4 regions of the Nissabacter archeti genome follow, and region 1 is predicted to be linked to each of the others. Evidence: predicted binding sites of a transcription regulator. Region 1 holds the regulator's gene; each other region holds the start of a gene.
What was found. The regulator PurR, encoded in region 1, represses purine synthesis genes. The targets are predictions, from matches to a motif close to CANGCAAACGTTTGCNTG.

Region 1 (8,025 bases):
CGGTTTTTTTATAGGCATCGTGTTTACAGGCACCGCGTTGATGGCCTCAGTGGGGGACGCGGATCCCGCCTTCGACCCCATGCGGGCTGAATACCACCTGCCAGAGCTGAATATCCCTGGCGCGGAAGGCGCCGGCGCAGGCATTCAGGTAGTAGGTGAACATCCGGTAGAAGCGGTCTGAATAGCGTTCAGCCAGTTGCGGCCACGCCGCCAGGAAGCGTTCATACCACGCCATCAGCGTGCGGTCATAATCCGCGCCGAAGTTATGCCAGTCCTCCATCACAAAGACGCCCTCACTGGCCTGGGCGATATGTTTCACGGACGGCAGGCAACCGTTGGGGAAAATGTATTTGTCGATCCACGGGTCCACCGTCATATCGGTCCTGTTGGCCCCGATGGTGTGCAACAGGAACAGGCCGTCCGGTTTCAGGTTACGCGAGACCACATCGAAATAGGTCTGGTAATTCTTCGGCCCCACATGTTCAAACATGCCGACAGACACAATCCGGTCAAACTGCTGGTCCAGGTCGCGGTAGTCCTGCAACAGGATAGTGACATCCAGCCCCTCGCAGCGCTGCTGGGCGAGTTTCTGCTGTTCGGCAGAGATCGTCACGCCGCTGACCGACACGCCGTAATGGCGCGCGGCAAACGCCGCCAGCCCACCCCAGCCACAGCCGATGTCCAGCAGGGTCATGCCCGGCTTCAGCTGCAACTTCTCGCAGATCATGCGTAATTTGTGCTCCTGTGCCTGCTCAAGCGTTTCCGCTTCCTTCCAGTAGCCACAGGAGTACTGCATGTAGGGGTCCAGCATCAGGGTAAAGAGGTCGTTGCCGAGATCGTAATGCTCTTTGCCGACGATCCAGGCACGTTTCTTGGATTGCAGGTTGGTCAGGCGGGCGGCGGCAATGCGCAGGGTATCTTTCAGGTGGTGCGGGAGCTTCCGTTCCAGCCCGGCGGCAATGACACGGTGGAAGAACATATCCAACCGTTCACACTCCCACCAGCCATCCATATAACTCTCGCCCAGGCCGAGCGAGCCGTCCTGTAACACGCGTTTAAAAAAATCGGGATGATTAACCTTGATATCGAAAGGCCGGGAGCCGTTGATTTCGATATCGGCCATGCTGAGCATCTCATGGGCAATGCGGTACCACTGATTATCCTGGATGCTTAGATCTTCTATACACGATGAACTCATAGCTTCTCCATCACCTTTCTTCTGACTTATACCTGCAAGGAAAAGCAGCGGCAATTTGCAGGCGTATACGAGAATCCGCGGTTACCCGCCGTATCTGATATCCGACTATGAACAGAGGAAAATGCAGGAAGAACCCCGGATCGCCAACAGAGCCCGAGAGCAGGCGACGGAGATGTCATCCTTGATAAAGCGGGCGCTTTCCGCGCGCACCAAACATGCTGTAATAAAAGTTTTGTAAAAGCGTTATTTTTATGGGTTGAAACCGAGTATAAGCGCGCCGGAAACGATACTCAACCGCAAATCGCTTCCGGGCTTAATATTATTTAAGTTATTATTAACTAAGGTAATTATGCCGCCTGGTTACTGTTTTCACGACGGGCGGACGGCAGGTGTCGCTGTGAGGCCACCCCACGTTGCAAGAAAAAGCCCAGGGCCGCTAACCCCACTGTCATTAACATTACCGTCACCGTCGCCATCAGCGGCCGGCTGATAAACGCCGACACTGCCAGGCTGGCCACAAAGCATAATCCGAGTTGCAGCGCGTTCTGTAAGGCGGCGGCCTTACCGGTACTGTGCGGGAAAGGCAGCAAGGCATTAGCCACAATTATGGGATAAAGCGCGCCATTTGCCAAAGCCATCACACAAAAAGGCACCAGCAACGCCGCCAGGCCCGGTTGCGCCAGCAACGCCAGCAAGAACAGCGCCACAATGCTCAGGCCATACCCGGCCAGCAGCCACGGCACCAGGAACTTGCCGTCACGGCGGCTGACCACCATCCGGCAGCCGAACCCGCCCAGCAGGAACGCAAAGGTCTGCGGCACATAGCTCAGGCCGATATCATCCGGGCTGTAACCCATCGCATGCAGGATGAACGGCGACCCGGTCAGCCAGGCGAAAAAACCGGCGGAGCAGGCGGCATACATCAGCACATTGCCGCTGAACACGCGGGAGTTAAGCAGCGTCCACAGGCTGGTTTTCGGTGCGTTGGCCGCACCGGCCGCGGGGGCGGCCGCTTTCAGCCGTAATGTAGGGATCAGCAGCAGCAGCGTTATCGCCAGCAGGGCGAGGAAAATACTGCGCCAGCCGAAATGGTTCAGCAGCCACGCCCCCAGCAGCGGGGCAAGGGCCGGGGAGAGCGCCACCAGCGGCATAATCGTGGCAAAGACTTTTTTGCTCTGCTGGGGGGAGTAACGATCCACCACCAGTGCCTGCCAGCTCACGGCGGCAGAACAGACGCCGATGGCCTGCACAAAGCGCATCAGCCAGAGCTGGTGGGCGTTCGTTACCCACATCATGCCGGCGCACCCGGCCGCAAACAGCAGCAGGCCCAGCACCAGCACCGGTTTACGGCCGATGCGGTCAGAGAGCGGGCCCCAGATCAGCTGGGCGCAGGCGAAGCCGGCCAGAAACAGGCTCAGGCTGGCACTGATGGCATTGGGGGAGAGCGCGAGATCTTCCTGCATCAGCGCAAAGGCGGGCAGGTACATGTCCGTGGCCAAAAAGCCCAGCATACTCAGGACAGCAAGATAGAGCAGGAAAAAGGGGGAACGAGTCATAAGTAATCTCAATATTTTATTCAGAGGCAATACATAAATCCTATATCGTCGCGCACTCTACGGTAGCGTCAGTGGGTTGTGAAACGGTAAAATTTGCACCATGCTGTGAAAAAAATTGAAGGCAGGATATGTGGTCTGAATACTCTCTGGAAGTGATTGATGCCGTGGCACGTACCGGCAGTTTCAGTGCGGCCGCGCAGGAGCTGCACCGCGTGCCTTCTGCTGTCAGTTATACGGTGCGCCAGCTCGAGCAGTGGCTGGCGGTTGAGCTGTTTGAGCGCCGCCACCGGGATGTGGTGATTACCGAAGCCGGGCGGGTGTTTGTGCAGGAGGCGCGGCTGCTTATCAAAAAAATGCAGGCTACACGCCGCCAGTGCCAGCAGGTGGCGAACGGCTGGCGCGGCCAGCTCAGCATTGCCGTGGACCGGATTGTCCGGGCCGACCGTACCCGGCAGTTGGTGCTGGATTTTTACCGGGAATTCCCTGACATGGAACTGCTGATCTCACCCGAAGTGTTTAATGGCGTGTGGGATGCCCTGGCCGACGGGCGGGTGGATGCCGCCATCGGGGCCACGCGTGCCGTGCCGGTGGGCGGCGGTTACCGTTTCCGCGATATGGGGTTTATGCCGTGGCACTGTGTGGTCAGCCGGGGGCATCCGCTGGCGCAGCAGGCGGGGCCGCTGACGGACGATCAGCTGCGGCCCTATCCGGCACTGTGCCAGGAAGACACCTCGCGCAGCCTGCCGAAACGCGATACCTGGACGCTCGACAACCAGCGGCGGCTGGTGGTGCCGGACTGGACCAGCGCGCTGGATTGCCTGCTGGCCGGGTTATGTGTCGGCATGATCCCGGCGCACATGGCGCAACCGCTGATTGACCGCGGTGACCTTACCGTGCTGACGCTGCACCAGCCATTCCCGGACAGCGCCTGTTGCCTGACCTGGGCGCAGGAGAAATCGTCACCGGCGTTGGTATGGTTGCTGGATTATCTGGGGGAGAGTGACACGCTGAACCGCGAGTGGTTACGTGGATGAAACGCAGCGCGGGTAAAAAGCTGGGCGGGTAAAAGGTGGCGCGGGTAAACGCCGGGGGCGGGCTGGATGCCCCCGGCTCACGGATTACCGGCGGTAATCGCGGTACGGGCCGTCTGCCACGGAACGGCGTTCGACCAGTTTCGGGTGGACTTCAATGGTCTGCGGGTCTTCACGCTTGCTGGTGATGCGATCCAGCAGCATGGCAAAGGCGTTCTCGCCCAGGCGCTCTTTGGGCTGGTGGATGGTGGTCAGCGCCGGGGAGAAGTAACGCGCGTTGCGCACGTTGTCATAACCGATCACGGAGACGTCCTGCGGCACACGCAGGCCCAGCTCATCGGCGGCGCAAATCGCGCCCATCGCCATGATGTCGCCGCCGCAGAACACCGCCGTCGGGCGCTGTTTCTGGGTCAGGATCTGGTGCATCGCCTTATAACCTGATTCCGGCTCAAAATCGCCCTGAACCACCCACTCTTCGCGTACCGGAATATTGGCCTCTTCCATCGCCTTCAGGAAGCCCTGATGCCGCCCGCCGCCGGTATTGCGCGACAACTGGCCGGGGATAATGCCGATGTCGCGGTGGCCGCGTTCAATCAGGTAACGCCCGGCCAGATAACCGCCCTCAAAGGCGTTATCAATAATCGAGTCGGTAAAATCGCTGCGCGCCGAGCCCCAGTCCATCACCACCATCGGGATGTTGCGGTACTCTTCCAGCATGCCGATCAGCTGGTCGGGGTATTCAGAGCACATCACCAGCAGCCCATCGACACGCTTTTGCGCCAGCATCGCCAGGTAAGCCTGTTGTTTGTCGAGGTTGTTATGGGAATTACACAGGATAAGCGTATAGCCTTTGCTGTAGCAGCTGTTCTCTACCGCCTCAATCACTTCAGCGAAGTAGGGCGCTTCGCTGGAGGTCGCCAGCAGGCCAATCGATTTTGTATGGTTGACCTTCAGGCTGCGCGCGACGGCGCTCGGCGAATAGTGTAATTCCTTAATGGCAGCCCAGACTGCCGCCTTAGTCTCTTCAGCGACAAAACGTGTTTTATTAATGACGTGTGACACGGTAGTCGTGGATACGCCGGCACGTCTGGCGACATCTTTAATCGTTGCCATGGAAAGAATGACTCCTGATAGTACGTGTTACAGCACGTAACTATTATGTTAATCGTTTGCCTGCGTTTATTCTCCTGCCCGCTGAAAGAATTGCAGTGGATTCTGGGGGGAAGGAGCGGTCATCTTCGCTGAACTAAGCGGTGGGGCATCGCAGCCGGCCGGGTACGCAGTGCGTAAACCGCGAATTTTCACTCATTATGGTGAAAAGGGAAAGAGGAAAATTGTGCCGTACACCCCGAAAGTGTTTAGGAATTTCTTTAAATAGTGTGAGAATAGGGTCGGCACACTAAGTGTGTGGTTTTCTTGTGGTTCACCAAGGAGAGAATAATGGACAGTGATTTGAAAATGTCGCTTTTGACCACTGTGGGCGCGCTGACAGTGATTTTACTCTTCAGCTTTACCGCCATCCTGCACTGAGGCTGGCCGGGCTGATAAAAAAACGCCGGAGATCCGGCGTTTTTTACGGGTGCGCTTTACTCAGCGGATGGTTTTTGGCGTCATCACCCGGCGGGCGCCGACGTAATGATCCTGCCAGTAATCATTGTCCAGGAAACTGATGCGGATATCCTCACCGGTACGCGGTGACTGGATAAACTTGCCGTTGCCGAGGTAAACCCCCACATGGTCAGCGGCACCGCGGTTATTGATGCGGAAGAACACCAGATCGCCGGTTTCCAGCTCACCACGTTTGACCGGTGCAGCATCGCGCAGGTGGTACATCTCATTGGCGGTGCGCGGCATACGGATTTTCATGACGTCTTTATAGGCGTAATAGACCAGGCCGCTGCAATCAAACCCGGTATTGGGTGAGGTACCGCCCCAGCGGTAAGGCTTGCCGACCTGGTTCATCAGCTTGGCCATCGCAGTCTGCTTGGCATGCTGGTAGCGTTTTTTATGCGCCGGGCTGAGGGTCAGCGGTTTGCTGAGCTGGGCCAGTTCCTGCGCGTCCGCGCCTTTGGTGCGGTGGCGGCCATACCCTTTTTTGTACCCTTTCTTTGGCGGGGTGACCTTGACCAGCCGGGTCGAGGCCGTTTTACGGCTTTTGCCGCTTTTGGTGGTGACGTTAACCACCCGTGACTTTTCCGTCCCGGTGCTTTTCTTTTTGGCACTGGTTTTCACCGGCTTTCGCTTTTTGCGCTCATCCGTTTTGGCTTCGCTGACATGGCTTTTACGCTGTTCAGCAGAAACACGGGCGTGCGGCGACGCATGTGCCAGATTCATAAACAGTTGTGTCAACAACAGGACAAAAAGCGTGACGATTAAACGCATAGTAACGCTACCAAAAGTGGCCCCGGAAAGAACGTCAAAGGAGGCTCAGTATTCCTGAAACCTGCCGTACAAAAAAGCACGAAACGCATCGATTCTAATTCATATTGTCAGAAAACGTTAATAGCTTTTTTCACAAATGAAAAAACAGTGCCGTTTGCTGCTATTTTATTCTCTGCTCAACGGGTTAGCGTGCAAAAGTGCCCGCGGAACGGCCCGGTTTTACAGGTGAAAAGCCCCGCTTAAAAATGTTATTCTCAATGAATGTTTATTGATTACGGGCAGCCACGCCCCCGCGCGTTGGCCGGGTTAGGGGAAAAACCCTGTAAAAAATGGCGTTTTTATCCCATAGCTGCCATCGTTACAATAGACCCAGTGCCGATTTGACGTGACGCATAACAGCCAGCTTATGGCGTGAGGAAGCAAGACAATGACGACGACGATTGATAAAATTCAGGCCCAGATCACTGAAAACCCGATCCTGCTCTACATGAAAGGCTCACCGAAGCTGCCGAGCTGCGGCTTCTCCGCTCAGGCGGTACAGGCGCTGTCAGCCTGCGGCGAGCGTTTTGCCTACGTGGACATCCTGCAAAACCCGGACATCCGCGCAGAGCTGCCGAAATATGCCAACTGGCCGACGTTCCCGCAGCTGTGGGTAGACGGCGAGCTGGTAGGCGGCTGTGACATCATTCTGGAGATGTACCAGCGTGGTGAATTGCAGCAGCTGATCAAAGAGACGGCTGAAAAGCACAAGTCTCAGGAAGATCAGCAGTAACCGGGCCGGGCGGGCAACCGCCTGTCAGGTAAAAAAAGGCGGCCTCAGGGCCGCCTTTTTTATGGGTAAAAGCAAGTTGCCGGAAGGGCAGGCCCTCAGGCATCCGCCTCCGGTGCCTCTTCCGGCGTGGCCAGCGGCCAGCCGCCCAGCCGTTTCCAGCGGTTGACCAGCTCGCAGAACAGCAGCGCCGTCTGTTCGGTGTCATAAATCGCGGAGTGCGCCTGGGTGCTGTCAAACTCAATGCCGGCGGTGATACAGGCTTTGGCCAGCACCGTCTGCCCCAGCACCAGCCCGCTCAGCGCCGCGGTGTCAAAGGTGGCAAACGGGTGGAACGGGTTGCGCTTCAGCCCGGCGCGTTCGGCAGCAGCCATCAGGAAGCTGTGATCAAAGGTGGCGTTGTGCGCCACAATAATCGCCCGGTTACAGTTCTGCTCTTTCATGCCTTTGCGCACCGCTTTGAAAATCGCGTGCAGCGCATCATATTCACTGACGGCCCCCCGCAGCGGGTTATGCGGGTCAATGCCGTTGAACGCCAGCGCTTCAGGTTGCAGCAGTGCCCCCTCAAACGGCTCAACATGGAAGTGCAGGGTTTCATCACGCATCAGCCAGCCGTCGCTGTCCATACGCAGGGTTACCGCGGCAATCTCCAGCAGGGCGTCGGTGCGGGCGCTGAAACCGGCGGTTTCAACATCAATAACGACGGGGTAAAACCCGCGGAAGCGGCCACTCAGGGCGTTGAGATCACTTTTATCAGCCATCAGTTTCTTATCTTGTCCGAATTCAGCGCGCATTATGGCAAATTTTTGCAGCGGATGCAGGCGGGGAACGTCCGGAAGGGGAGAAACGGGTGCGGAGCCGCACCCGTCAGGGGAAAATCAGTTGCCCAGGCCGTGGCCGGCGTGGCTGTTTTCGATCAGTTCAATTTTGTAACCGTCTGGATCTTCAACAAAGGCGATCACGGTAGTGCCGCCTTTTACCGGGCCGGCCTCACGCGTGACGTTACCGCCTGCGTTGCGGATCTGGTCGCAGGTTGCGGCCACGTCATCCACGCCCAGCGCGATATGGCCGTACGCGGTGCCCATCTCA
Region 2 (8,025 bases), 110 kb from region 1:
TGCTGTTCCACCAGCGCGCGGGTGACATCAATGAAGTCATGGAAGGTGTTCATCTTGTTGAACAGCTTGCCGTCTTCGTACCACTGCTGGCCCAGTTCGCCGCCGCCGCGGATATGGGCGAGTGCAAAGACAAACCCACGATCGAGCAGGCTGAGGCGGCTGGCGCTGAATGACGGATCCATGCTGCTGCCGTAGGAGCCGTAGCCGTAAACCATCAGCGGGTTATTGCCGGCGGTGAACCGGTCACGCCGGTACACCAGCGACACCGGCACTTTTACGCCGTCGCGCGCCGTCACCCACAGGCGCTCACTGGTATAGTCGCTGCTGTTAAAATCTTTGACCTCCTGCTGTTTCAGCAAGGTGCGCTCGCCGGTGTCCATGTTGACTTCAAACATTGAGGCCGGGGTAGTCATTGAGGAGTAGCCATAGCGCAGCAGAGACGTCTCCGGGTCTGGGTTATAGGCCAGCCAGGTGACATAGGTCGGGTCATCAAAGCGGATCTCTTTCTGCTCGCCGCTCTGCCAGTGGATCTGGCGCAAATGGGTCAGCCCTTCGCTGCGCTCTTCCACCACCAGCCAGTCACGGAACAGGCTGAAGCCCTCCAGCATCACAGTATCGCGCGGCGGGATCACCGCCTGCCACTGTGCCTCGTCCGGCTGGTCAGCCCGGTAAAGGCCGAAGTTTTTACCGTCTTTATTGGAACGGATATAGAAATGGTTCTGGTAGTGATCCAGCGCGTATTCATGGTCACGGCGGCGCGGCACAAAGACCTGCGGCGCGGCATCAGGCTGGTCAGCATCCAGTAACAGGATCTCTGAGGTGGTGGTGCTGCTGAGGTGGATCAGGATAAAGCGCTCGGAGGTGGTTTTCTCCAGCCCCACATAGAAGGTGTCATCCTGCTCCTGGTAGATCAGGGTATCTTCAGCCGGATCGCTGCCGACGACGTGGCGGTAAACCTGATAAGGCAGCAGGGTTTTGTCATGTTTGCGCACATAGTAGAGCGTGCGGGCATCATTGGCCCATTCAAAACTGGCGGAGGTATTGGTAATCACCTCGTCGGCCCATTCATCGCTGCCGATTTGTTTGATGCGGATGTCGTACTGGCGGCGGGAGAGGAAATCCTCTGCCAGGGCCAGTTGGCGGTTATCCGGGCTGACTTCCATCGCGCCCAGCGTATAGAACTCGTGCCCTTCTGCGCGCACGTTGGCATCAAGCAGGACATCCCACTCCGCCGCGGCGTCTGCCGGCTGGCGCAGGTAAATCGGGTATTCATTGCCGGGCTGGTAACGGGTCTGGTAACGGAAACCGTGGCGCACATAGGGCACCGACGCGTCTTCTTGCGGGATGCGGTCTACCATCTCCTGATAGAGGGCTTCCCGCAAGGATTGATAAGGTTGCATGGCCTGCGCGGTATAGGCGTTCTCTGCCGCCAGGTAATCCAGCACCTCGGGGTGTGTGCGGTCATCGTCACGCAGCCAGTAATAATTATCGATCCGGGTATCACCGTGGGCGGTAATCGGATGCGGGCGTTTCTCTGCTTTTGGTGGTGTGGTCATGAACTGATCCCTGGCACTGCCATTATGAACCGACTGAAAAATGCGGGACGCGGGCGACAGGCGCTCCGGAGTCTGTACGGTCATCATACGTCATGCTGCGGCGGCGACGCGGGCGTCCCGTCACAACACATTAATAACAAAAATAATGATAGACCCTAACAGAGGGTGAACTCAATGCAGGTGAGGTGCTGTATGCCGGGGTAGATGGACCCGATGACCTGCTTCAGTTCAGGCAGGGTCATGTTCTCCTGCCGGGCATGGGACGCATCCAGCGCAGAGAAAGCCACAGGCGTGACGGAAAGCACGCGCAGGCGGCAGAAGGAAACCCCATCCTCCAGGCGTGAGACCTGCAAAATATCACCCGGCGCAACGTCAGCGTCACTGCCGCTGCGCAGGGTGATGGTTTTACGGCCTGCCAGGATGTCCGCCTCAAAACGGCGGTAAAAGGTGAAAGGTATCACGGCATCACTCCCTGATGGCGCAGGCTCAGGCGGCCTGCTCGTCGCTGCCTTCGGCCTTGCCGCGGCTTTTGGGTTTCAGGCGCGCCGGTTCTGCGGCGTCGTTGCCTGGTGCTGATGCCAGCACGCTTTCCAGCGAGCCGCCCCGCAGGATTTGCGTCAGCGGATCTTTATGTTCCGCCAGGAAGAAGCTCAGGCGCTCACGCTCGCTCTCTTCCATTTCCAGCGCAGAATGGGCCAGCCATTCAGACAGGGTATCGGCCAGATCCAGCATCTTGTCGTAAGCGTCAGCTTCTTTCTTGGTCGCAAACGTCATCTTTTCCTCGCCTTGTCGCACCACGACATATTTTACTTCTACCGTCATGAGTGATAATCCTCTTATGGCACACTACTGTATGAATATACAGTTTAAGTAAATCGGGGCGCGGAGGCAAGCCCTTTTACACATTCCGGAACCTGCCTCGCAAAAGAAAAACTACTTCAATAATCGGGCTTTACAGCTTTTACCTTTGATTTTACCTTGCTGCAACTGCGACAACGCCCGGCGGGCGCTGGCACGGCGGATGGCGACATAGGCATGGACCGGGAACATGTCAATTTTGCCCACCTCGGCCGCCGTCAGCCCGGCATCGCCGGTCAGCGCACCCAGGATGTCACCGGGACGGATTTTCGCCTTGCGGCCGCCGTCGATGCAGAGGGTAGCCATCTCCGGCTCAAGCGCGACCGGCGGGGTGGCAAGCAGTTTTTCAGCCGGTTGCCAGGTGGTACGGATGGCGAGGTAATCCTCCAGCGCGTGCACGCGCACCATCTCCTGCGGCGTACAGAAGCTCACGGCCAGGCCGCTCATCCCGGCGCGGCCGGTACGGCCGATGCGGTGAACATGCACTTCCGGGTCAAAGGAGAGCTCATAGTTGACGACCAGTTCGAGGTCTTTGATGTCCAGCCCGCGTGCGGCGACATCTGTCGCCACCAGCACCCGGCAACTGCGGTTGGCGAAGCGCACCAGCACCTGATCGCGGTCACGCTGCTCCAGGTCGCCATGCAGCGCCAGCGCGCTGATGTTCTCGTCAGCCAGCGCCTCGTAGACTTCCTGGCAGTCGCGTTTGGTGTTGCAGAACACCACGCAGGAGGTCGGCTGGTAGTGGCGCAGGGTGCCGGTCAGCAGGCGCAGCCGTTTTTCACGGGTGGTTTCCACAAAGATCTGCTCAATGGTGGTCTGTTCCGCTTCTGCCGCGATCTCCACATCCAGCGGCTCCTGTTGCACGCGGGCGCTGATGCGGGCGATGCCTTCCGGGTACGTGGCGGAGAACAGCAGTGTCTGGCGGCGCGGCGGGGTGTAACGGATCACTTCATCGATGTCATCGCTGAAGCCCATGTCCAGCATACGGTCGGCTTCATCCAGCACCAGGATGCGCAGGGCGTCCAGTGACAGCGTCTGTTTGCGCAGGTGCTCCTGGATGCGCCCCGGCGTGCCGACCACGATATGCGGCGGGTGCACCAGGGAGTCGAGCTGCGGGCCGATAGGCTGGCCGCCGCATAAGGTCAGGATTTTGATGTTCTGGGTAAAACGTGCCAGCCGGCGCAGCTCTTTACTGACCTGATCCGCCAGCTCACGCGTCGGGCATAACACCAGCGCCTGCGTGACATACTGCCCCGGCACAATTTTGTCCAGCAGGCCAATGCCGAATGCGGCGGTTTTGCCGCTGCCGGTCTGGGCTTTGGCGCGCACGTCGCGGCCGCTGAGGATCGCCGGCAGTGACGCCGCCTGCACCGGGGTCATGGTGGCGTAACCGAGTTCCGCCAGATTGGCGAGTTGCTCCGCCGGCAGCGGCAGGGAAGAAAATGAAAGTGTGCTCAAGACAGTAACTCTTATGGTGATCAGAAAAGGAGGCGGGAGTGTGCTGCTATACAGTCAGTTCCAGCAAACGCCCATCATAACAGAGCCGGCGCCCTGCGTGTTAATAGTGGCTTAACCGGGCGGAAAAAGCCGCATCCGGGCGGTTTTTTATCCATAACCTGCCTGTTCTGTGGCCTGCCTGCGCAGCCGGGCCGCACGCGGCAGCCCCCCTCTTCCGGGCAATAACCGGCACAGCCGTGACCACGCAAACGTTTTCGTTTATACTGCGCGCGATTTTCTCCGGTCTTGTCAGTTAACCCTGTAAATGAAGGTAAGTTATGTTGATCCTTGGAACTGCCCTGCGTCCTTCCGCCACCCGTGTCATGCTGCTGGGTTCCGGTGAACTCGGTAAAGAAGTGGCCATCGAATGCCAGCGTCTCGGCCTGGAAGTGATTGCCGTTGATCGCTATGCCGATGCCCCGGCAATGCATGTTGCCCACCGCAGCCATGTGATCAACATGCTGGACGGCGACGCCCTGCGGGCCGTGATTGAGCAGGAGCGCCCCGATTTTATCGTGCCGGAAATTGAGGCTATCGCCACCAGCATGTTGGTTGAGCTGGAGCAGCAGGGCCACAATGTGGTGCCGTGTGCCGAGGCGACCCGCCTCACCATGAACCGTGAAGGCATCCGCCGCCTGGCCGCCGAAACCCTGGGGTTGCCGACGTCAACCTACCAGTTTGCTGACAGCGAGAGCGCTTTCCGCCAGGCGGTGAGCGACATCGGCCTGCCCTGCATCATCAAGCCGGTGATGAGCTCCTCCGGCAAAGGCCAGAGCCTGATCCGCCATGAGGATGAGTGCCAGTCAGCCTGGGACTATGCCCAACAAGGCGGGCGCGCCGGGGGCGGCCGGGTGATTGTGGAGGGGCTGGTCCGCTTTGATTTTGAGATTACGCTGCTGACCATCAGCGCGGTGGACGGTATCCATTTCTGTGACCCGATTGGTCACCGTCAGGAGGACGGGGATTACCGGGAATCCTGGCAGCCGCAGCAGATGAGCGCCCTGGCGCTGCAACGCGCGCAGGAGATTGCCAAAAAAGTGGTGACGGCACTGGGCGGCCACGGCCTGTTTGGCGTGGAGCTGTTTGTCTGTGGGGATGAGGTGATCTTCAGCGAAGTGTCGCCGCGCCCGCACGATACCGGCATGGTGACACTGATCTCGCAGGACCTGTCAGAGTTTGCGCTGCATGTGCGCGCCTTCCTCGGCCTGCCGGTAGGGGAAATCCGCCAGTTCGGGCCGTCGGCTTCCGCCGTGATCCTGCCGTCGCTCACCAGCAGTGATGTGCGTTTCAGCGGTGTCGGCCAGGCACTGACCGGCCACAACCAGTTGCGCCTGTTCGGCAAGCCGGAGATCGCCGGGTCGCGCCGGCTGGGTGTGGCGCTGGCTACCGGTGACACCGTGGAGCAGGCCGTCGCACGGGCCGTCGGGGCGGCGGCAGCGGTCAAGGTCAGCGGCTGAGGCCAAAAAAAACGGGCGCCGCGGCGCCCGTTTCCCCAGAATGCCCACCGGTCAATAACCGTGGTCATCCTCTTCATCTTCGTCCTGGTCGTCTTGCGCGTCCTGTTCCGCGTCATCCTCTTCGTCATCAAAACGTACCGCGACCTGCCCGCCCTGATGGGATTCCCGGATCTCCTGCGCGACCACAGCAATGGCCTGGCCGCTGCTCATCCCCTCTTCCATCAGCTGATGGATGCGTTCCGCAGCCTGTTGCTGCTCCTGATGTGAAAGTGCCGGCATACCCGCTTGCATGGTTCGTCTCCTCTGTTGACCGGCACAGTATACGCGCCGATGGCCCAATGGCCTACTCTCATGCCGTGCGCTGCCCGCCGCGCCGGGACGATGCCGCCCTTTTTCACCCGGTGCGGTTCTGTGGTAGGCTGGGCGACTGTTTTTGACTGCCCGGCCGGCCCGACACCATGTACGCAACCCATACCCTGACTTACACCCCCGATGCGCTGCTGACGCGCTTTGCCCCGCTTTCCGGTTCCCCGTGGGCAATGCTGCTGCACTCCGGCCGGGCGGATCACCTGCATAACCGGTTCGATATTCTGGTGGCTGACCCGCGCATCACGCTGGTGACCCACGGCGAAGAGACGACGATTGCCGGGGCCGGGGGCGAACAGCGCCGCACAGACGATCCTTTCCAACTGGTGGCGGAGGCGATGGACTCGCTGGGGCTGACGGCCGCGCCGGAGGCGGATCTGCCGTTTCTGGGCGGTGCGCTGGGGCTGTTCGGCTACGATCTCGGCCGCCGGGTGGAATCGCTGCCCAGCCTGGCCGCGCAGGATATCGCCGCGCCGGACATGGCAGTCGGCATTTATGACTGGGCCTTGATCGCTGACCACCATCAGCAGCGGCTGACGCTGGTCTGCCACGGGGATGCGGCAGCCCGGCTGGCCTGGCTGGACGTTCAGCAGGCGCGCCCGGCCCCGGCCGATGATTTCCGGCTGACCGGGGAGTGGCAGGCGAACCTGAGCCGCGAGGCGTATGGTGAACGCTTCCGGCAGGTGCAGGATTATCTGCGCAGCGGCGACTGCTACCAGATTAACCTGACCCAGCGCTTTACCGCCCCCTATCAGGGCAGTGAGTGGCAGGCATTTACCCGCCTCAATGCCAGTAACCGCGCCCCGTTCTCTGCCTTTTTGCGGCTGCCTGGCCAGGCGGTGCTGAGTGTGTCGCCGGAGCGCTTCCTGTGGCTGGCGGACAACCAGATCCAGACCCGGCCGATCAAAGGCACCCTGCCGCGGCTCGCCGATCCGGCCGCCGATGCCGCCCAGGCGGCGCGGCTGGCTGCCTCAGAGAAAGACCGGGCTGAGAACCTGATGATTGTTGATCTGCTGCGCAATGACATCGGCCGGGTGGCGGAACCGGGCAGCGTGCGGGTGCCGCAACTGTTTGCGGTGGAGCCGTTCCCGGCGGTGCACCATCTGGTGAGCACCATCACCGCCCGGCTGCCGGCAGGCTGCCACGCCGCCGACCTGCTGCGCGCCTGTTTCCCCGGCGGGTCCATCACCGGCGCGCCCAAAATACGGGCTATGCAGATTATTGAGGAGCTGGAACCGCAACGGCGCAACGTCTATTGCGGCAGCATCGGTTACCTCAGCCTGTGCGGCACGATGGACACCAATATCACCATCCGCACCCTGCTGGCTGAGGCGGGCCGCCTGCACTGCTGGGCAGGCGGCGGCATTGTGGCCGACAGCGATGAGCAGGCGGAATACCAGGAGACGTTTGACAAAGTGGCGCGCATTCTGCCGCAGTTGCGCCCGGCCGCTGAACCGCAGGAGGTTACCGCCGGATGAGCGACTATACGCTGGACGAGTTTATTACCCGCTTTACGCTGCAACAGCCCGCCCCGCCCAAGCCGCTGCGCGATGTGCGGCAGGCCGCGGTGCTGCTGCCGGTGGTCTGCCACCCGGAGCCGACGCTGCTGCTGACCCGGCGCGCCGATACCCTGCGCAAACATGCCGGCCAGGTGGCGTTTCCCGGCGGCTCCGCCGACCCGGATGATGCCTCCCTGATTGCCACCGCGCTGCGCGAGGCGCATGAAGAGGTCGGTATTCCCCCCGCCTCGGTACGGGTGCTGGGCATGCTGGGGCCGGTGGAGAGTTCCACCGGTTTTCAGGTTACGCCGGTGGTGGGGCTTATCCCGCCGGATACCCTGCTGGTGCCGAATGCAGAGGAGGTGGCGGACATCTTTGAGATGCCGTTGCAGGAGGCGCTGCGGCTGTCGCGCTATACGCCGCTGGAGATTGAGCGCCGCGGCATCCGCCACCGCATCTACCTGAGCTGGTATCAGCATCAGTTTGTCTGGGGCATGACCGCCGGGATTATCCGTGAGCTGTCACGCCATGTGGCCCGCCCGGAGGAGAGCGCCAGCATGAATCCCTCCCTGACTGCCGGTTAACCGCCATATCGTCCTTTTGATCCGCCTTTTTTGTGCGCACTTTTACTGAGCCACTGTCAGGAAGGCGATCTTTATCACCTTATTTATGGTAATATTCTGTATATTAGCCCCCTGCCATGATTTGCTACTGAAAAAGCCCCTGTTTTTTGTATGACAAACTAATAACGGCCATCGCTGCCCGGTTTTATGCAGCGTGTCGGGGCAGGAG
Region 3 (8,025 bases), on a different contig from region 1:
CCACGTAACGCAGCGCCACCAGCCCGCGGTGCTCCAGCTCAGCCAGATGCGCCGCATCACGCACTTCCACGCGCCCTTCCCCGTGGGAAACGGCGATCGGCATCCGGGAACCGGCCATGCCCTGCATCATCAGGGACGGGCTGGCGGTGACTTCCACCAGGCTGAAGCGAGCCTCGAAGCGGTCTGACTGGTTGCGCACAAAGCGCGGCCAGTGTTCCGCCCCCGGGATCAGCTCTTTCAGGTTGGACATCATCTGGCAGCCGTTGCACACGCCCAGCGCCAGCGTCTGTGGCCGGTTGAAGAAGGCCTCAAACTCATCGCGCACCTGGTTGTTGAACAGCACCGATTTTGCCCAGCCTTCACCGGCGCCCAGCACATCACCATAGGAGAAGCCGCCACAGGCCACCAGCGTATGGAAGTCCTGCAAATTCCGGCGGCCTTCCAGCAGGTCGCTCATGTGCACATCCACTGCGTCGAACCCGGCACGGTGGAACGCGGCCGCCATCTCCACATGGGAGTTAACGCCCTGCTCGCGCAGTACTGCCACTTTCGGGCGCGCCTGCTTGATAATATAGGGGGCCGCCACATCTTCATCGATGGCAAAAGTCAGGTTGACGTTCAGGCCCGGATCGTTCTCCTGCTGCTTGGCCTGATGCTCCTGATCGGCGCACGCCGGGTTGTCCCGCAGGCGCTGCATCTGCCAGGTGGTTTCTGCCCACCAGGTACGCAGAGTGCGGCGGCTCTCGCTGTAAACGGTTTTGTCACCGCTGCGGATGACAACGCGATCGCCTTCCGTCACGCGACCCAGATAGTGAGTACACGCTTGCAGGCCATGCTGCGCCAGCACGGCTTCTACGGCCTCACGCTGGTCAGCGCTCACCTGAATCACTGCGCCGAGTTCTTCGTTGAACAGCGCCGCCAGGTGATCATCACCCAGCGCCCGGATATCCGCGTCCAGCCCGCAATGGCCGGCGAAGGCCATTTCTGCCAGCGTCACCAGCAGGCCGCCGTCACCGCGGTCGTGGTAGGCCAGCAGTTTTTCGTCGGCCACCAGCGCCTGCATGGCGTTGAAGAAACCGGCGAGCTGCTGGGCATCATGCACGTCAGCGGTCTGGTCACCCAATTGGCGGTAAACCTGCGCCAGTGCGGTCGCACCCAACGCGTTCCGGCCGTTGCCGAGGTCAACCAGCAGCAGCGCGCTGTCGCCTTTATCGGTACGCAGTTGCGGCGTCACGGTGCGGCGCACGTCTTCCACGCGGGCAAAAGCGGTGATCACCAGCGACAGCGGGGACGTCATCTCACGCTGTTCGGTACCGGCCTGCCAGCGGGTTTTCATCGACATGGAATCTTTGCCGACCGGGATGGTGATGCCCAGCGCCGGGCAGAGTTCTTCACCCACGGCGCGCACCGCGTCATACAAACCGGCGTCTTCGCCAGGGTGCCCGGCCGCGGACATCCAGTTGGCGGAGAGTTTCACCCGCTTCAGGCCGCCAATCTGCGTGGCCGCCAGGTTGGTCAACGCCTCGCCCACCGCCAGGCGTGCCGAGGCGGCAAAGTTCAGCAGCGCCACCGGCGCGCGCTCACCCAGTGACATCGCCTCACCGTGGTAGCTGTCGAGGCTGGCGGTGGTCACCGCGCAGTCTGCCACCGGGATCTGCCACGGGCCGACCATCTGGTCACGCGCGACCATGCCGGTCACGGTGCGGTCGCCAATGGTGATCAGGAAGGTTTTTTCCGCCACCGCCGGCAGGTGCAGTACGCGCTTCACGGCGTCCGCCAGCGTGATGCCCTCACGCTGCAACGGCGCACCGGCCGCCTGCTGGCGCGTCACATCACGCAGCATCTTCGGCGTTTTGCCCAGCAGCACATCCAGCGGCATGTCGATCGGCTGGTTGTCGAAATGGCGGTCATTCAGCGTCAGGTGGCGCTCCTCCGTCGCTTCGCCAATCACCGCATAGGGTGCACGTTCACGGCGGCAGATGGCGTCAAACTGCGCCAGCTGGGCCGGGTCAACCGCCAGTACATAGCGCTCCTGCGACTCATTACACCAGACTTCCAGCGGGCTCATGCCCGGCTCGTCATTCAGGATGTCACGCAGTTCAAAACGGCCGCCGCGGCCGCCGTCACTGACCAGCTCCGGCATGGCATTCGAGAGGCCGCCTGCGCCGACGTCATGGATAAACAGGATCGGGTTCGCTTCGCCCAGCTGCCAGCAGCGGTCAATCACCTCCTGGCAACGGCGCTCCATCTCCGGGTTGTCACGCTGTACTGATGCGAAATCGAGATCGGCATCAGACTGGCCGGAGGCCATTGATGAGGCTGCGCCGCCGCCAAGGCCGATATTCATGGCCGGGCCGCCGAGCACAATCAGTTTGGCACCGACGGTGATCTCGCCCTTCTGCACATGGTCGGCACGGATGTTACCGATGCCGCCCGCCAGCATGATCGGCTTGTGGTAGCCGCGCAGCTCCACGCCGTTATGGCTGTTGACCTGTTCTTCATAGGTACGGAAGTAGCCCAGCAGCGCCGGGCGGCCGAATTCGTTATTGAATGCCGCGCCGCCCAGCGGGCCATCGGTCATGATCTCCAGCGCAGTGACGATGCGCTCCGGCTTGCCGAAATCCTCTTCCCAGGGCTGTTCGAAGCCGGGAATGCGCAGGTTGGAGACCGAGAAGCCCACCAACCCGGCTTTGGGTTTCGCGCCGCGCCCGGTGGCACCCTCGTCACGGATTTCACCGCCGGAGCCGGTGGCCGCGCCCGGCCACGGGGAGATGGCGGTCGGGTGGTTGTGGGTTTCCACTTTCATCAGGATGTGCGCCTCTTCCTGATGGTAGTCATAGCGCCCGTCCTCTGCGTCAGCAAAGAAGCGCCCTACCTTCGAGCCTTCCATCACCGCGGCATTGTCTTTATAAGCAGACAGCACGTGATCCGGGGTTTTCTCAAAGGTGTTTTTGATCATTTTGAACAGCGATTTCGGCTGCGTTTCGCCATCAATCACCCAGTCGGCGTTGAAAATTTTATGGCGGCAGTGCTCGGAGTTTGCCTGGGCAAACATGTACAGCTCGATATCGGTCGGGTTGCGCCCGAGCGTGGTAAAGGCCTGTTGCAGGTAGTCGATCTCATCCTGCGCCAGCGCCAGCCCAAGGCGGAGGTTTGCCTGCTCCAGCGCGCCGCGCCCTTCACCCAGCACATCCACATGCTGAACCGGGGCGGGCTGATGGTGCGCAAACAGTGCCTGGGCCTGCTCCAGTTCGGTAAACACGGTTTCCATCATGCGGTCATGCAGCAACGCGGCCAGTGCCTGCCACTGATCGTCCGTCAGCGTGGGCGCTTCAATATAGAAGGCCAGGCCGCGCTCCAGGCGCGTGACCTGCATAAGGCCGCAGTTGTGGGCGATGTCGGTGGCTTTGGAAGACCAGGGGGAAATCGTACCAGGGCGTGGGGTCACCAGCAGCAGGCGGCCTTGCGGCGCATGTTCGGCGAGAGAGGGGCCATATTTCAGCAGGCGTTGCAGCTTGGTCTGTTCGTCAGCGCTGAGCGGCGCAGAGACGTCGGCGAAGTGTACATATTCAGCGTAAACCGCATCGACCGGCAGGCGGGCTTCCTGGCAACGGGATAACAGTTTGTTAATACGAAAAGCCGACAAAGCGGGCGAACCACGCAGTATTTCCATCATTTCAGTTCTCTCGTCTTCGAAGCCGCAGGCAAAAGGGCTTCATTGGGCGCAACAGGGGGAAAACGCCGGCCATTATAGAGAATCCCACCCGCATACGAAACCGTTTGCGTAGCGATTGTTGCGATTAACTGCACCGCCCTGCCTTTTGGCATAGGATGCCAATAAAGTTGCACGCTGACTTTTTGTTGAGCAAAATGCCCCGGCACAGTGATTTCAGCTCTATTTTGGCAACATTTTACACACGCAATCAACACGCGCCGCGACGAGACAACTATTTGAAGCGCATACAATTAAATTACCTTTTGGTCGGTGCGGTCGCCCTGCTGCTGGCGCTGGCCCTTTGGCCCGCCATACCCTGGCACAGCAACCAGAACGACCCGCTTGACCGCATCCTGTCGCGTGGCGAACTGCGCATCAGCACGCTTAATTCGCCGCTGACCTATTACACCTCCCAGACCGGGGCCGGTGGGCTGGACTACGAACTGGCCCAGCGTTTCGCTGCCTACCTGGGGGTGAAACTGGTGGTGACGCCGCGCCGCAGCATCGATGAACTGTTTGATGATCTGGACGACCAGCGGGCCGATCTGATCGCCGCCGGCTTGATTTATAACACCGAGCGGCTCGCCCGCTTCCGCGCCGGCCCCGCTTACTACTCTGTGTCGCAGCAGCTGGTTTACCGGCAGGGCAGCGTACGGCCGAAAAATATCGACGCGCTGAAAGGGCGGCTGGCGGTGGCCTCCGGCTCGGCCTATATCAGCACCCTGAAGCAGCTGAAAGAGGGCAAGCACCCGGATCTGGCGTGGGAATCCTCCAGCGATCTCTCCACCCGCGAGCTGCTGGAACAGGTCGCGGACGGTAAACTGGCATACAGCATCGGCGACTCGGTAACCATCGGGTTGCTGCAACGCATCCACCCACGGCTGGCGGTGGCGTTTGATATCACCGAAGAGGAACCGGTCACCTGGTATTTCCCGCGCGGCGGCAATGACAGCCTCTATGCGGCGATGCTCGATTTTTTCAGCCAGATGATGGAAGACGGCTCGCTGGCGCGGCTGGAGGAGAAATACCTCGGCCATGTCGGCAGCTTTGATTATGTGGATACGCGGACGTTCCTGGCCGCCATTGACAGCACCCTGCCCAGCCTGAAACCGCTGTTTGAGAAGTATGCGCGCCAGATTGACTGGCGGTTACTGGCGGTGATCGCCTATCAGGAGTCGCACTGGGACCCCACCGCCACCTCCCCCACCGGGGTGCGCGGCCTGATGATGCTGACCCGCGCCACCGCCGCCGGGCTGGGCGTGGATGACCGGCTGGACTCCGAGCAGAGCATTCAGGGCGGCGCGCTCTACCTTGAGCGGCTGATGGCGAAAGTGCCGGACACCATCCCGCCGGATGAGCGCATCTGGTTTGCGCTGGCGGCGTACAATATGGGCTACGGCCATATGCTGGATGCGCGCAAACTCACCAAAGCGCAGCAGGGTAACCCGGACAGCTGGGTGGATGTAAAACAGCGGTTGCCGATGCTGAGCCAGCGCCGCTATTACACGCAGACCACCTACGGCTACGCGCGCGGCCAGGAAGCGTACAACTACGTGGAGAATATCCGCCGCTATCAGGCCAGCCTGGTCGGCTATCTGGAAGAGCGCGAGAAAAAAGCCGCCCAACAGGCGGCCCTTGATGCGGAATATGCGACAGCGTACCCGGCCGTGCCGGCCGCCGTGGCGCTGGCCCCTTAACCGCAGGGAGACTCAGTGGCCGCCTGCGGCTTTGGCGGCCTGTTTCAGTGCTTTCTGCTGCGCGCGGCGCAGGCGGAAGAAGTCACTCAGCATCGCTGAACAGGCGTCAGCCAGCACGCCGGATTCAATCGCCACCTGATGGTTCATGCCGGGGTGGCGCAACACATCCAGCAATGAGCCGGCCGCCCCGGTTTTACGATCGTCTGCGCCGTACACCAGCCGCCCGATCCGGCTGTGCACCATCGCCCCGGCGCACATCACACACGGCTCCAGGGTGACATACAGCGTGGCCTCCAGCAGGCGGTAATTCTGCATCACCTGCCCGCCCTGGCGCAGGGCCATGATCTCCGCATGGGCGGTAGGATCGTGGCGGCCAATCGGCCGGTTCCAACCCTCGCCAATCGGCTGGTTATCCAGCACCAGCACGGCACCGACCGGCACTTCCCCTTCATCCTGCGCGCGTTGCGCCAGCGTCAATGCGTGCCGCATCCAAAATTCATGGTTAATATCCTGCGTCACCTTGACCTCTCATTCATTTGCCGCGCGCATTATACACGGCAGACGATCGCATTCTAGCTTATCTATCGGCCCCGGCCCGGCTCTGTGGCGCACGCAATAAAAAAGGGCGGAAATTCCGCCCTGAGAGTCCCTGGCTGCCGGTTTGCCACGCCGGCGTGCTGCCGTTACTCGAGCTGTTGCAGCTCCCCTTCTTTGCTGACGCGGAAACGGTGCTCACAGAAAAACAGCAGCGGGTTATCCTGCTTGCTGTCACTGTACCCGCTGTAGAGTTTCAGCGGGGTGCCCAGGCGCTGTTCAAGCTCCACCACTTTCTGCATCCCGAGGCAGCGCAACGGCAATACCCAGCCCCCATTACGGCGCGCCATCCGGCTGCCGACCAGCCGCACACGCGGCAGGAATTCGGAGCCGCTGTAAACCTGCTCCACCAGCCGTTGCGGCGATCCGGTAATCAGCCAGACTTCGGCATTGTGCTTGTCGAGATACTCGTTCAGGCGCATCTGTACCACCGGGAAAGCGGTCACAATGCTGCGGAACCAGGTGACAAAACGCAATTCCAGGTCGCGCAGGTGCGCCTCGCTGTGGCCAAAGGTGATGGCCCACAGCAGCAGGCTCATCGGCCAGCGGGTCGCCCGGCCGCCGATCAGCAGGCCAAGCCCAATCACCGGTAACAACGGCACCACCAGCACCAGATTTTGCGGCATCCGCCACAGCAGGAAACGTAAAAAACTGCCGAACATGTCCTGCTGATGCAGCGTTCCATCCAAATCAAAAAACACTACCCGCCGGGCTTGTTCCGCGCTCAAAAGTTACTCCTCAGGATCGGTGAATCCTAATATCCAGGTGAAAATAAATCCTGCCAGTACCGTGATCAAACAACCCATCAGATAAAACATCACTTTACCGGCAATAATGGTCAGGGCCAGCGGCAATCCTGAGATGCCGAAAGTAATGACCGTAGCCACTTTCCAGTAACTTATCAAGGCACCGCCCACTGCCCCGCCCAGGCACGCACCCAGAAACGGTTTGCCCAGCGGCAGGGTCACACCAAAAATCAGCGGCTCGCCAATACCCAGGATGCCCACCGGCAGCGCGCCTTTAATCACTTTCTTCAGCCGCGCGTTGCGTGTCCTCAACAATACCGCGAGGGCGGCCCCCACCTGCCCGACACCGGCCATCGCCAGAATCGGCAACAGGGGATTGTTACCGTGCGCCTGTACCATCTCCACATGGATCGGCACCAGCCCCTGATGCAACCCGGAGAGCACCAGCGGCAGGAAAAAGCCGGACAACAGCGCACCGACCAGCAGCCCGCCCTGCTCCAGCGCCACATTCACGCCCAGTACAATGGCATCAGAGATATATCCGCCCAGCGGCTGCACTATAAGGATAGCCAAGCTTGCGGTGATCAACGTGGTCAGCAGCGGATTGACTATCAGTTCCACCGATTCCGGCAGCCAGGCGCGTAACCGGCGTTCCACCCAGCACATCAGCGCCACCACCAGCAATACGGCAATCACCCCGCCGCGCCCTGGTTGCAACGGCTCGCCAAACAGCACAATTTGCGCCAGGGCCGGGCTGGTTAAAATCCCGGCCATCACCCCGCCCATCGCCAGCGAGCCGCCAAAGACCCGCGCCGCGTTCACCCCCACCAGGATATTCATGATGGCGAACACCGCACTGCCGAAAATGCCCAGTAACCCCAGCACATTCGGGTAATGCACCGCAAACTCACCGGCAATGTCCGGCCGTTTCAGCAGGTTGATGATGCCGGTAATCAGGCCGGAGGCGATAAACGCCGGGATCAGCGGGATAAACACCGCCGCCAGTTTTTTCAGCGCCTCACTCATCGGTGCCGCGTATCTGGCTTTCGCGGCAGCCTTGTTGCGTGCTATCTCATCCTGCGCGGTGGCCGGCCTTTCTGACAGCAGGCTGCGCATACAATCCACCACTTTGGCCGCCGCGCCGGGGCCAACGATGAACTGATGCTGTTCACCCTGCTTGATGTAACCCTTTATCCCGTCCAGGTTGCGCAGCTCGGCCAGCATCAGTTGCTGTTCATCTTTGACTTCAACGCGCACCCGCGTCATGCAGTTT
Region 4 (8,025 bases), on a different contig from region 1:
GTCCATGTCACCCAGATCCTGCTGACCCACGGCCACCTCGACCATGTCGGGGCCGCGGCAGAGCTGGCGCAGCATTACGGCGTGCCGCTGGTGGGGCCGCACCCGGAAGACCGCTTCTGGCTGGAGGCGCTGCCGGCGCAGAGTCAGATGTTCGGGCTGGCGGAGTGTGCGCCGCTGACGCCGGACCGCTGGCTGGACGAAGGGGAAAGCGTGACCGTGGGCAATATGCAGCTGGATGTGCTGCATTGCCCCGGCCATACGCCGGGACACATTGTGTTTGTGAACCGGGCGGCGAAAATGCTGGTATCCGGGGATGTGATCTTCAAAGGCGGAGTAGGGCGGACGGACTTCCCGCGCGGTGACCATCAGGCGTTGATCCACGCCATCCGCACCAAATTGCTGCCGTTGGGAGATGACGTCACTTTCCTGCCGGGGCATGGGCCACGCTCCACGCTGGGCCATGAACGCCTGACCAACCCCTTCCTGCAGGATGAACCGCCCGTGTGGTAATGCCTGCTGAGCGGGCACAGGCCGCCATAAAAAAAGCCAGCCTCGCGGCTGGCTTTTTTGTGCCTGGGGTTCAGAGCACCGCGACAATCGCCTCACACAGCGGCGCCATGTTATCCGGCGTCATACCGGCAACGTTGACACGGCCGGAGTTCACGGCGTACACGCCAAACTCGTCACGCAGGCGCAGCACCTGATCTTTGGTCAGGCCGCTGAACGAGAACATCCCGTTCTGTTTGATGATAAAGCTGAAATCTTGCTGTGCGCCTTTCTCCTGCAGGGTATGCACAAACAACTGGCGCATACGCTGGATGCGCTGGCGCATGTCAGTCAGCTCCTGTTCCCAGAGGGCGCGCAGGGCGTCGTTGCCGAGAATGGTCGCGACCACGGCCGCACCGTGCGCCGGTGGGTTAGAGTAGTTGGCACGCACCGTAGCTTTGATCTGGCTGAACGCCCGGTCAGCATTCTCTGCATCCGCGGCGACCAGTGTACAGGCACCGACGCGCTCGTTATACAGGCCAAAGTTTTTCGAGTAGGAGCTGGCCACGATCAGTTCAGCATGTTGGGCCGCAAAAATCCGCAGGCCCTGGGCATCCTCTTCCAGCCCGTTGGCAAAGCCCTGATAGGCAAAGTCAAACAGCGGCAGCCAGCCTTTGGCGCGGGAGAGGTCAGCCAGTTGTTGCCACTGCGCCGGCGTCGGGTCGATTCCGGTCGGGTTATGGCAGCAGCCGTGGAACAGCACCACATCACCGGCCTGCGCCGCCTCAAGGCTTGCCAGCATACCCTCAAAATTCAGCGTATGGTTTTCTGCGTCGTAGTAATCGTAATTCACCACCTCCAGCCCGGCAGAGCCAAACACATTATTATGGTTTGGCCAGGTCGGGTTGCTGATCCAGACCCGTTTCACGGTGGTCTGGGTGGCCAGGAAGTCAGCCGCCACACGCAGGGCGCCGGTGCCGCCCGGTGTCTGGGCGGTGCGGGCGCGGCGGTCAGCGATGATGGCGCTGTCGCGGCCGAACAGCAGAGCCTGGGTGCACTCAGCAAAGGCCGGAATGCCGTCAATGCTCAGGTAGTTTTTGGTCGTCTCATTGTCCAGCAAATAGTGCTCGGCCTTTTTCACACTGGTCAGCACCGGGGTTTGGCCGGTTTCATCTTTATAGACGCCGATCCCGAGGTTGATTTTGGTCAGACGGTCATCAGCACGAAACAGATCGCCCAGTCCCAGAATCGGGTCGGCCGGGGCAGCGGTGATTTTCTCAAACATGTCAGAAATATCCATGGCTTGGTGATAAGCGGGCAGAAGCTTCAGGTTAACGCCATGTTTCTGCTTTGCCAACCGTTTGCGGCAAAAAGTACGTGATTTGTGAAGGTGGTTCGACAAGTACCGGAAGGGCGGGAAAGCAACAGGACAGGCTGAAAAAAGCAAAAAGAAAAGGCAGGGCCAATGCCCTGCCTTTCAGCATACCTGACCGGGGTCAGGCAGCAAGTCGATTAGAACTGGTAAACCAGACCCAGTGCAACGATGTCGTCGTTGTTGAGACCCAGTGCGTTATCGTCATCCAGTTGGTTGATACGGTAGTCAACGTAGGTGGACATGTTTTTGTTGAAGTAGTAGGTCGCGCCCACATCGAAGTATTTGATCAGGTCAACGTCGCCGATGCCTTCGATGTCTTTACCTTTGGACTGAACGTACGCCAGGGACGGACGCAGACCGAAGTCGAACTGGTACTGAGCAACCAATTCAAAGTTTTGCGCTTTCTGAGCGAAGCCGCTGACATCCACTTCGTTGCCCGCAGGGGTGGTTACCGTACCGGAAACTGGGGTGGCGTTACGGGTTTCACCGTACATGGCTGCCAGGTAGATGTTGTTGGCATCATATTTCAGCGCAGTTGCCCAGCTCTGAGCTTTGTCACCGCTACCCAGCACGCCAGCTGCGTTTTGCTCGTTGGTACGGTCAGATTCGCCGTATGCACCCACGATGCCTACACCGATTTCGCTGGTGTAAGAGGTAGACAGTGCCCAGCCGTCACCGTTAGCACGACGGATGTCGTCTTCACGTTCGTTTTTGCCCTGGTACTGTACAGCGAAGTCCCAGCCGTCAACCAGGCCGAAGAAGTTCTGGTTACGGTAGGTGGCCACACCGGTAGAACGGCCGCTCAGGAAGCCATCGGAGTAGCTGGAGTCACCGCCGAATTCCGGCAGCATGTCGGTCCAGGCAATGGCGTCGTAGATCACGCCATAGTTACGGCCGTAGTCGAAGGAGCCGTAGTCACCGAATTTCAGACCAGCGAAGCCCAGACGGGTTCTGTTACCGTCTTGCGCGTCGGAACCTTCGGAGTTGTTCGCCTGAACGTTGTATTCCCACTGGCCGAAACCGGTCAGTTGGTCAGTAATCTGGGTTTCACCTTTGAAGCCGAAACGAACGTAGGTGTTGTCACCATCAGAACCTTCGTCATCGGAGAAATAATGCAGACCTACGGCTTTACCGTACAGATCCAGCTTGTTGCCATCTTTGTTGTAGATTTCGGCGGCGTTTGCTGCACCAGCAGCCAACAGAGCCGGGATAACCACTGCAAGAATGTTGCGCTTCATCATTATATTACCCTCATTGGTGTTATTCGGACACCTTGCCACTGCCGCCAATAATTCAGGGAACTATTGTTGAGAGTATGGTGTCTTCCTGTGTCTGCACGCAGTGTTCCATTCGCGATGCGGTTAATCTACCGCGAAAATGCTACCAAAGGCCTAATGAGGTTTCAGAAGGAAACTAATTATTACAAAATGTAAAAATTAGGGAACTTTGTGACCGGGATCTAAATTTAAAAAAATGTAAAAGGCCAGCATTGCTGGCCTCTGATTTGTAACAAAATTGTCTTAATTGTACAGTTTCTGACAATCAGAAGCTGGCGTTGCGTGGGGTACGCGGGAAGGGGATAACATCACGCACGTTCTGTACGCCGGTGACATAGGCGATTAAACGCTCAAAACCAAGACCGAAACCGGAGTGCGGCACGGTGCCGTAACGGCGCAGATCGCGGTACCACCAGTAGTCTTCTTTATTCAGGCCCATCGCTTCCAGACGCTGATCCAGCACGTCCAGGCGTTCTTCACGCTGGGAACCGCCGATAATTTCACCGATGCCCGGTGCCAGCACGTCCATGGCTGCTACGGTTTTGCCGTCTTCATTCATGCGCATATAGAACGCTTTGATGTCTTTCGGGTAGTTTTTCACCACCACCGGCGCTTTGAAGTGTTTCTCGGCCAGATAACGCTCATGCTCAGAGGAGAGGTCAATGCCCCAGCTCACGGCGTTTTCAAACGTCTGGCCGGAGTTGATCAGAATCTCAATCGCATCGGTGTAATCCACCTGGGCGAAATCAGAGCTGACAAAACGCTCAAGGCGGGAAATCGCGTCTTTGTCCACACGCTCTGCAAAGAACGCCAGGTCATCAGCACGCTCGTCCAACACGGCCTGAAACACATATTTCAGCATTTTTTCAGCCAGACCTGCTACGTCATCCAGGTTCGCAAAGGCGACTTCCGGCTCAATCATCCAGAATTCTGCCAGGTGGCGGCTGGTGTTGGAGTTTTCCGCACGGAACGTCGGGCCAAAGGTATAAACCTTGGACAGGGCACAGGCGTAGGTTTCGCCGTTCAATTGGCCGGAAACGGTCAAAAATGCCTCTTTCCCGAAGAAATCCTCACTGAAATCAACCCGGCCCTGATCGTCACGCGGCAGGTTTTCCAGATCCAGCGTTGAAACGCGGAACATCTCACCGGCACCCTCTGTATCGGACGCGGTGATAAGCGGCGTGGACACCCAGAAATAGCCATTTTCATGGAAGAAGCGGTGGATCGCCTGCGCCAGGGTGTGGCGCACACGGGCAACGGCACCAATCAGGTTGGTACGCGGGCGCAGGTGCGCCACTTCCCGCAGGTATTCGATGCTGTGGCGTTTGGCCGCCATCGGGTAGGTGTCCGGATCGTCCACCCAGCCCACCACGTTCACTGCCGTGGCCTGCAATTCAAAGCTCTGGCCTTCACCCGGTGACGCCACCACGGTGCCGGTGATTTCCACAGAGCACCCTGTCGTCAGGCGCAGCACATCAGCCTGGTAATTGGACAGAGAATTATTTACGACGGCCTGTAATGGATTAAAGCAGGAGCCGTCATAAACGGCGAGGAAGGAGATGCCGGCTTTAGAATCTCTCCGGGTACGCACCCAACCGCGTACGGTGACTTCACTGTCAACCGCAGCACGGCCTTGCAGTACGTCGACTACAGGCACAACGCTCATAGATTTCTCTCTTTAATAAAGGTTAATTCAGAATTGCGGAACCCGCGCACAGGCGGGTTTTGCTATGTTACTTACCGCGTCGCAGGACACAAGCAGAAATCACGGGCGCAGCGCAACATTTCTCAGGGATGTCAGAGGAATTCATACGCATAATGAATAGGGCAGGAGAGGTATATAAAGGAGGAAAATTGCACCGGCCGGAAAACCGGTGCAAAGCGGGCAGCCCTTAACTGGCTTTTTGTACCCGCGGCAGATCGAACGCTTTACGCAGCGCCGTGACAAATGCCGGGTCTTCACAAATGGTTTTACCGGGGCTGTCAGAGAGCTTCGCCACCGGCTTGCCATTGCACTCCACCAGCTTGATAACGATATTCAGCGGTTTGACGCCGGGGAGATCGCAGGTCAGCCGGGTGCCGATGCCGAACACCAGATTGATGCGGCGGTCGAAATGGCGGTAGAGCGCCAGTGCCTTGTCCAGATCCAAGTTATCGGAGAAGACCAGCGTTTTGCTCATCGGGTCAATGCCCAGCTTCTCATAATGGGCGATCGCTTTTTCGCCCCATTCCAGCGGGTCGCCGGAGTCGTGGCGCAGGCCCTGATAACGGCCGGCAAAGTCCGGCCCGAAATCACGCAGGAAGGCATCCATCGTGATGCAGTCCGTCAGGGCGATACCCAACTGGGCCGGGTACTCATCCAGCCACGCCTGCAGGGCGGCACGCTGGCTGTTGGCCAGCACCGGGGAGATCTGCTGGTGCGCCTGGAACCATTCGTGGGCCTGGGTGCCGACCGGTGCCAGATCGAGGCGGCGCGCCAGATCGTAATTGCTGGTGCCGACCAGATAAGGGAAATCGCTTTTCAGGGTGGTGACAATCGCCTGCTGCACCGCCTGGGAGAAACGGCGGCGGGTGCCGAAATCCATCAGCCGGAAGCGTGAGATATCGGTTTCACCGGCCAGTTCCCTGAACCGTTCCAGCTTACCGCGCAACTGGCTGACTGCCTGTTCCGGGGTTGCATCCGGCGAGCGGTGGCGGTGCACCACTTCACTTATCACCGCCAGCAGCGGCACTTCCCACATCACCACTTCCCGCCACGGCCCGCTGATGCGGATCTCCAGCGTACCGAGGCGGTTGGTGACCTGCACCTGTTGTGGGTTAAAGCGGAATGCTTTCAGCCAGTCCAGATAATCCTTGCGGAAAAACGGCAGGCCGGCGAGGTATTGGTACTCCTCGTCGGTCAGGGCCAGTTCGCTCATCAGGGTGATTTGCGCCTGGATCTCGTCGCGGTATTCACCGAGCAGCTCATCGCCGCGGCAGCGGAATTCCGCGGCCACGGTAATGTCATGATACCGGTGGTAGACAGCCTGCTGCATATGCAATTTATAGGCATCAGTGTCCAGTATTGACGTCAAAATCGGGGAAGCGTAGTGAGTCATAGCGCGTTACAGCATCCTCGTTGGGAGCATTTCCACAGTCGGAATAATCAGCAAAGAGCGTGAAGTATACCTTGATTATCCGGTTATTGAAGCCTCATCACACCATAAAAGGCGACGCAAGGTCGAGAGGTAAACGTGCCGTCAGCCGCGTTAATGTGTTTTAAATGTTATAAAAATGATATGACAATGAAATTAAATTGTGGTTACGAACCGGCAACCCGCCTGGTTTCAGGGTCACGGCGGCTTACCCATTGTGATCACAGCCTGCTTTTCCGGCCCGGTTCGCCGGCTCTTTTCAGACAGCGGCAGGCACAACACAGGACAGCACAAAAGGCTCACAAGTTGCTTACAAACTAGGATTTTATCCCGGCTATGATAAAGTCAGGCAAAAGGCGTTTCCGGCTTTTCCTGCTGCGCCTGCCGCAAGAAGGGTGGCAGCAGGGCGCAAGCCGAATACACTTACTTAACCTCCATCATCCGGACGTCAAAGGGCTTCTATGACACAGGTCTCTACCGCAACACAGCCGCAGGCTAAATACCGGCACGATTACCGTGCCCCGGACTACACCATTACCGATATCGACCTAAATTTTGAGCTGGACGCCGACACCACCACCGTCACTGCCATCAGCCAGGTCAAACGCCTGGGCGCGGTAGGCGCGCCGCTGGTGCTGAATGGGGAAAACCTGACGCTCCTCAGCGTCACGGTAGACGGCCAGCCCTGGCCGCACTATCACCAGCAGTCCCATACGCTGGTGCTGGATCAGCTGCCGGATGCCTTCAGCCTGACCATCATTAACCAGATCCACCCCGCCCAGAACACCGCGCTGGACGGACTGTACCGCTCCGGCGAGGCGCTCTGCACCCAGTGTGAAGCCGAAGGTTTCCGCCACATCACCTATTACCTTGACCGCCCGGATGTGCTGGCACGTTTCACTACCCGCATCGTGGCAGACAAGGCGCGCTACCCGTTCCTGCTCTCCAACGGTAACCGGCTGGAGCAGGGCGACCTCGGCGATGGCCGCCACTGGAGCCGCTGGGAAGACCCGTTCCCGAAACCTTGCTATCTGTTTGCGCTGGTGGCCGGGGACTTTGACGTCCTGCGTGACACCTTCACTACCCGCTCCGGGCGTGACGTGGCGCTGGAACTGTACGTGGACCGCGGCAACCTGGACCGCGCTGACTGGGCGATGACCTCGCTGAAACAGTCGATGAAGTGGGACGAAACCCGCTTCGGCCTGGAGTATGACCTCGACATCTATATGATTGTGGCGGTGGACTTCTTCAACATGGGCGCGATGGAGAACAAAGGGCTGAATGTCTTTAACTCCAAATATGTGCTGGCGAAGGCGGAAACCGCCACCGACACCGACTACCTGAACATTGAGCGGGTCATCGGCCATGAATATTTCCATAACTGGACCGGCAACCGCGTCACCTGCCGTGACTGGTTCCAGCTCAGCCTGAAAGAGGGGCTGACGGTGTTCCGTGACCAGGAGTTCAGCGCCGATCTCGGCTCCCGCCCGGTCAACCGCATCGCCAACGTGCGCCTGATGCGCAGCGCGCAGTTTGCCGAGGACGCCAGCCCGATGGCGCACCCGATCCGCCCGGACAAAGTCATCGAGATGAACAACTTCTACACCCTGACGGTGTATGAGAAGGGCGCGGAAGTAATCCGCATGATGCACACGCTGCTGGGCGAGGCGCAGTTCCAGGCCGGGATGCAGCTCTACTTTGAGCGCCATGACGGCAGCGCCGCCACCTGTGATGATTTCGTGCAGGCGATGGA

Region 2: the regulator PurR is predicted to act here: its motif matches at 4,114-4,131, upstream of purT (formate-dependent phosphoribosylglycinamide formyltransferase).
Region 3: the regulator PurR is predicted to act here: its motif matches at 3,770-3,787, upstream of purL (phosphoribosylformylglycinamidine synthase).
Region 4: the regulator PurR is predicted to act here: its motif matches at 1,837-1,854, upstream of JK232_RS12860 (amino acid aminotransferase).

The regions. Positions count from the first base shown of each region.
Region 1 covers NZ_JAERKB010000009.1:111,772-119,796, forward strand. Annotated here, with positions in the region: gene cfa (cyclopropane fatty acyl phospholipid synthase) at 47-1,198, opposite strand; gene punC (purine nucleoside transporter PunC) at 1,546-2,754, opposite strand; gene punR (DNA-binding transcriptional activator PunR) at 2,883-3,788, shown strand; gene purR (HTH-type transcriptional repressor PurR) at 3,873-4,898, opposite strand; gene cydH (cytochrome bd-I oxidase subunit CydH) at 5,226-5,315, shown strand; gene JK232_RS14315 (C40 family peptidase) at 5,376-6,167, opposite strand; gene JK232_RS14320 (Grx4 family monothiol glutaredoxin) at 6,595-6,939, shown strand; gene rnt (ribonuclease T) at 7,035-7,730, opposite strand; gene gloA (lactoylglutathione lyase) at 7,815-8,025, opposite strand, start outside.
Region 2 covers NZ_JAERKB010000009.1:6,031-14,055, reverse strand. Annotated here, with positions in the region: gene JK232_RS13815 (S9 family peptidase) at 1-1,556, opposite strand, end outside; gene yqfB (N(4)-acetylcytidine aminohydrolase) at 1,712-2,017, opposite strand; gene JK232_RS13805 (YebG family protein) at 2,043-2,378, opposite strand; gene dbpA (ATP-dependent RNA helicase DbpA) at 2,490-3,872, opposite strand; gene purT (formate-dependent phosphoribosylglycinamide formyltransferase) at 4,190-5,368, shown strand; gene JK232_RS13790 (YoaH family protein) at 5,420-5,659, opposite strand; gene pabB (aminodeoxychorismate synthase component 1) at 5,827-7,212, shown strand; gene JK232_RS13780 (CoA pyrophosphatase) at 7,209-7,817, shown strand.
Region 3 covers NZ_JAERKB010000012.1:114,379-122,403, forward strand. Annotated here, with positions in the region: gene purL (phosphoribosylformylglycinamidine synthase) at 1-3,676, opposite strand, end outside; gene mltF (membrane-bound lytic murein transglycosylase MltF) at 3,952-5,412, shown strand; gene tadA (tRNA adenosine(34) deaminase TadA) at 5,425-5,931, opposite strand; gene yfhb (phosphatidylglycerophosphatase C) at 6,096-6,734, opposite strand; gene JK232_RS17165 (PTS transporter subunit EIIC) at 6,738-8,025, opposite strand, start outside.
Region 4 covers NZ_JAERKB010000008.1:265,144-273,168, forward strand. Annotated here, with positions in the region: gene JK232_RS12855 (MBL fold metallo-hydrolase) at 1-510, shown strand, start outside; gene JK232_RS12860 (amino acid aminotransferase) at 581-1,771, opposite strand; gene ompF (porin OmpF) at 1,999-3,102, opposite strand; gene asnS (asparagine--tRNA ligase) at 3,404-4,804, opposite strand; gene pncB (nicotinate phosphoribosyltransferase) at 5,031-6,236, opposite strand; gene pepN (aminopeptidase N) at 6,734-8,025, shown strand, end outside.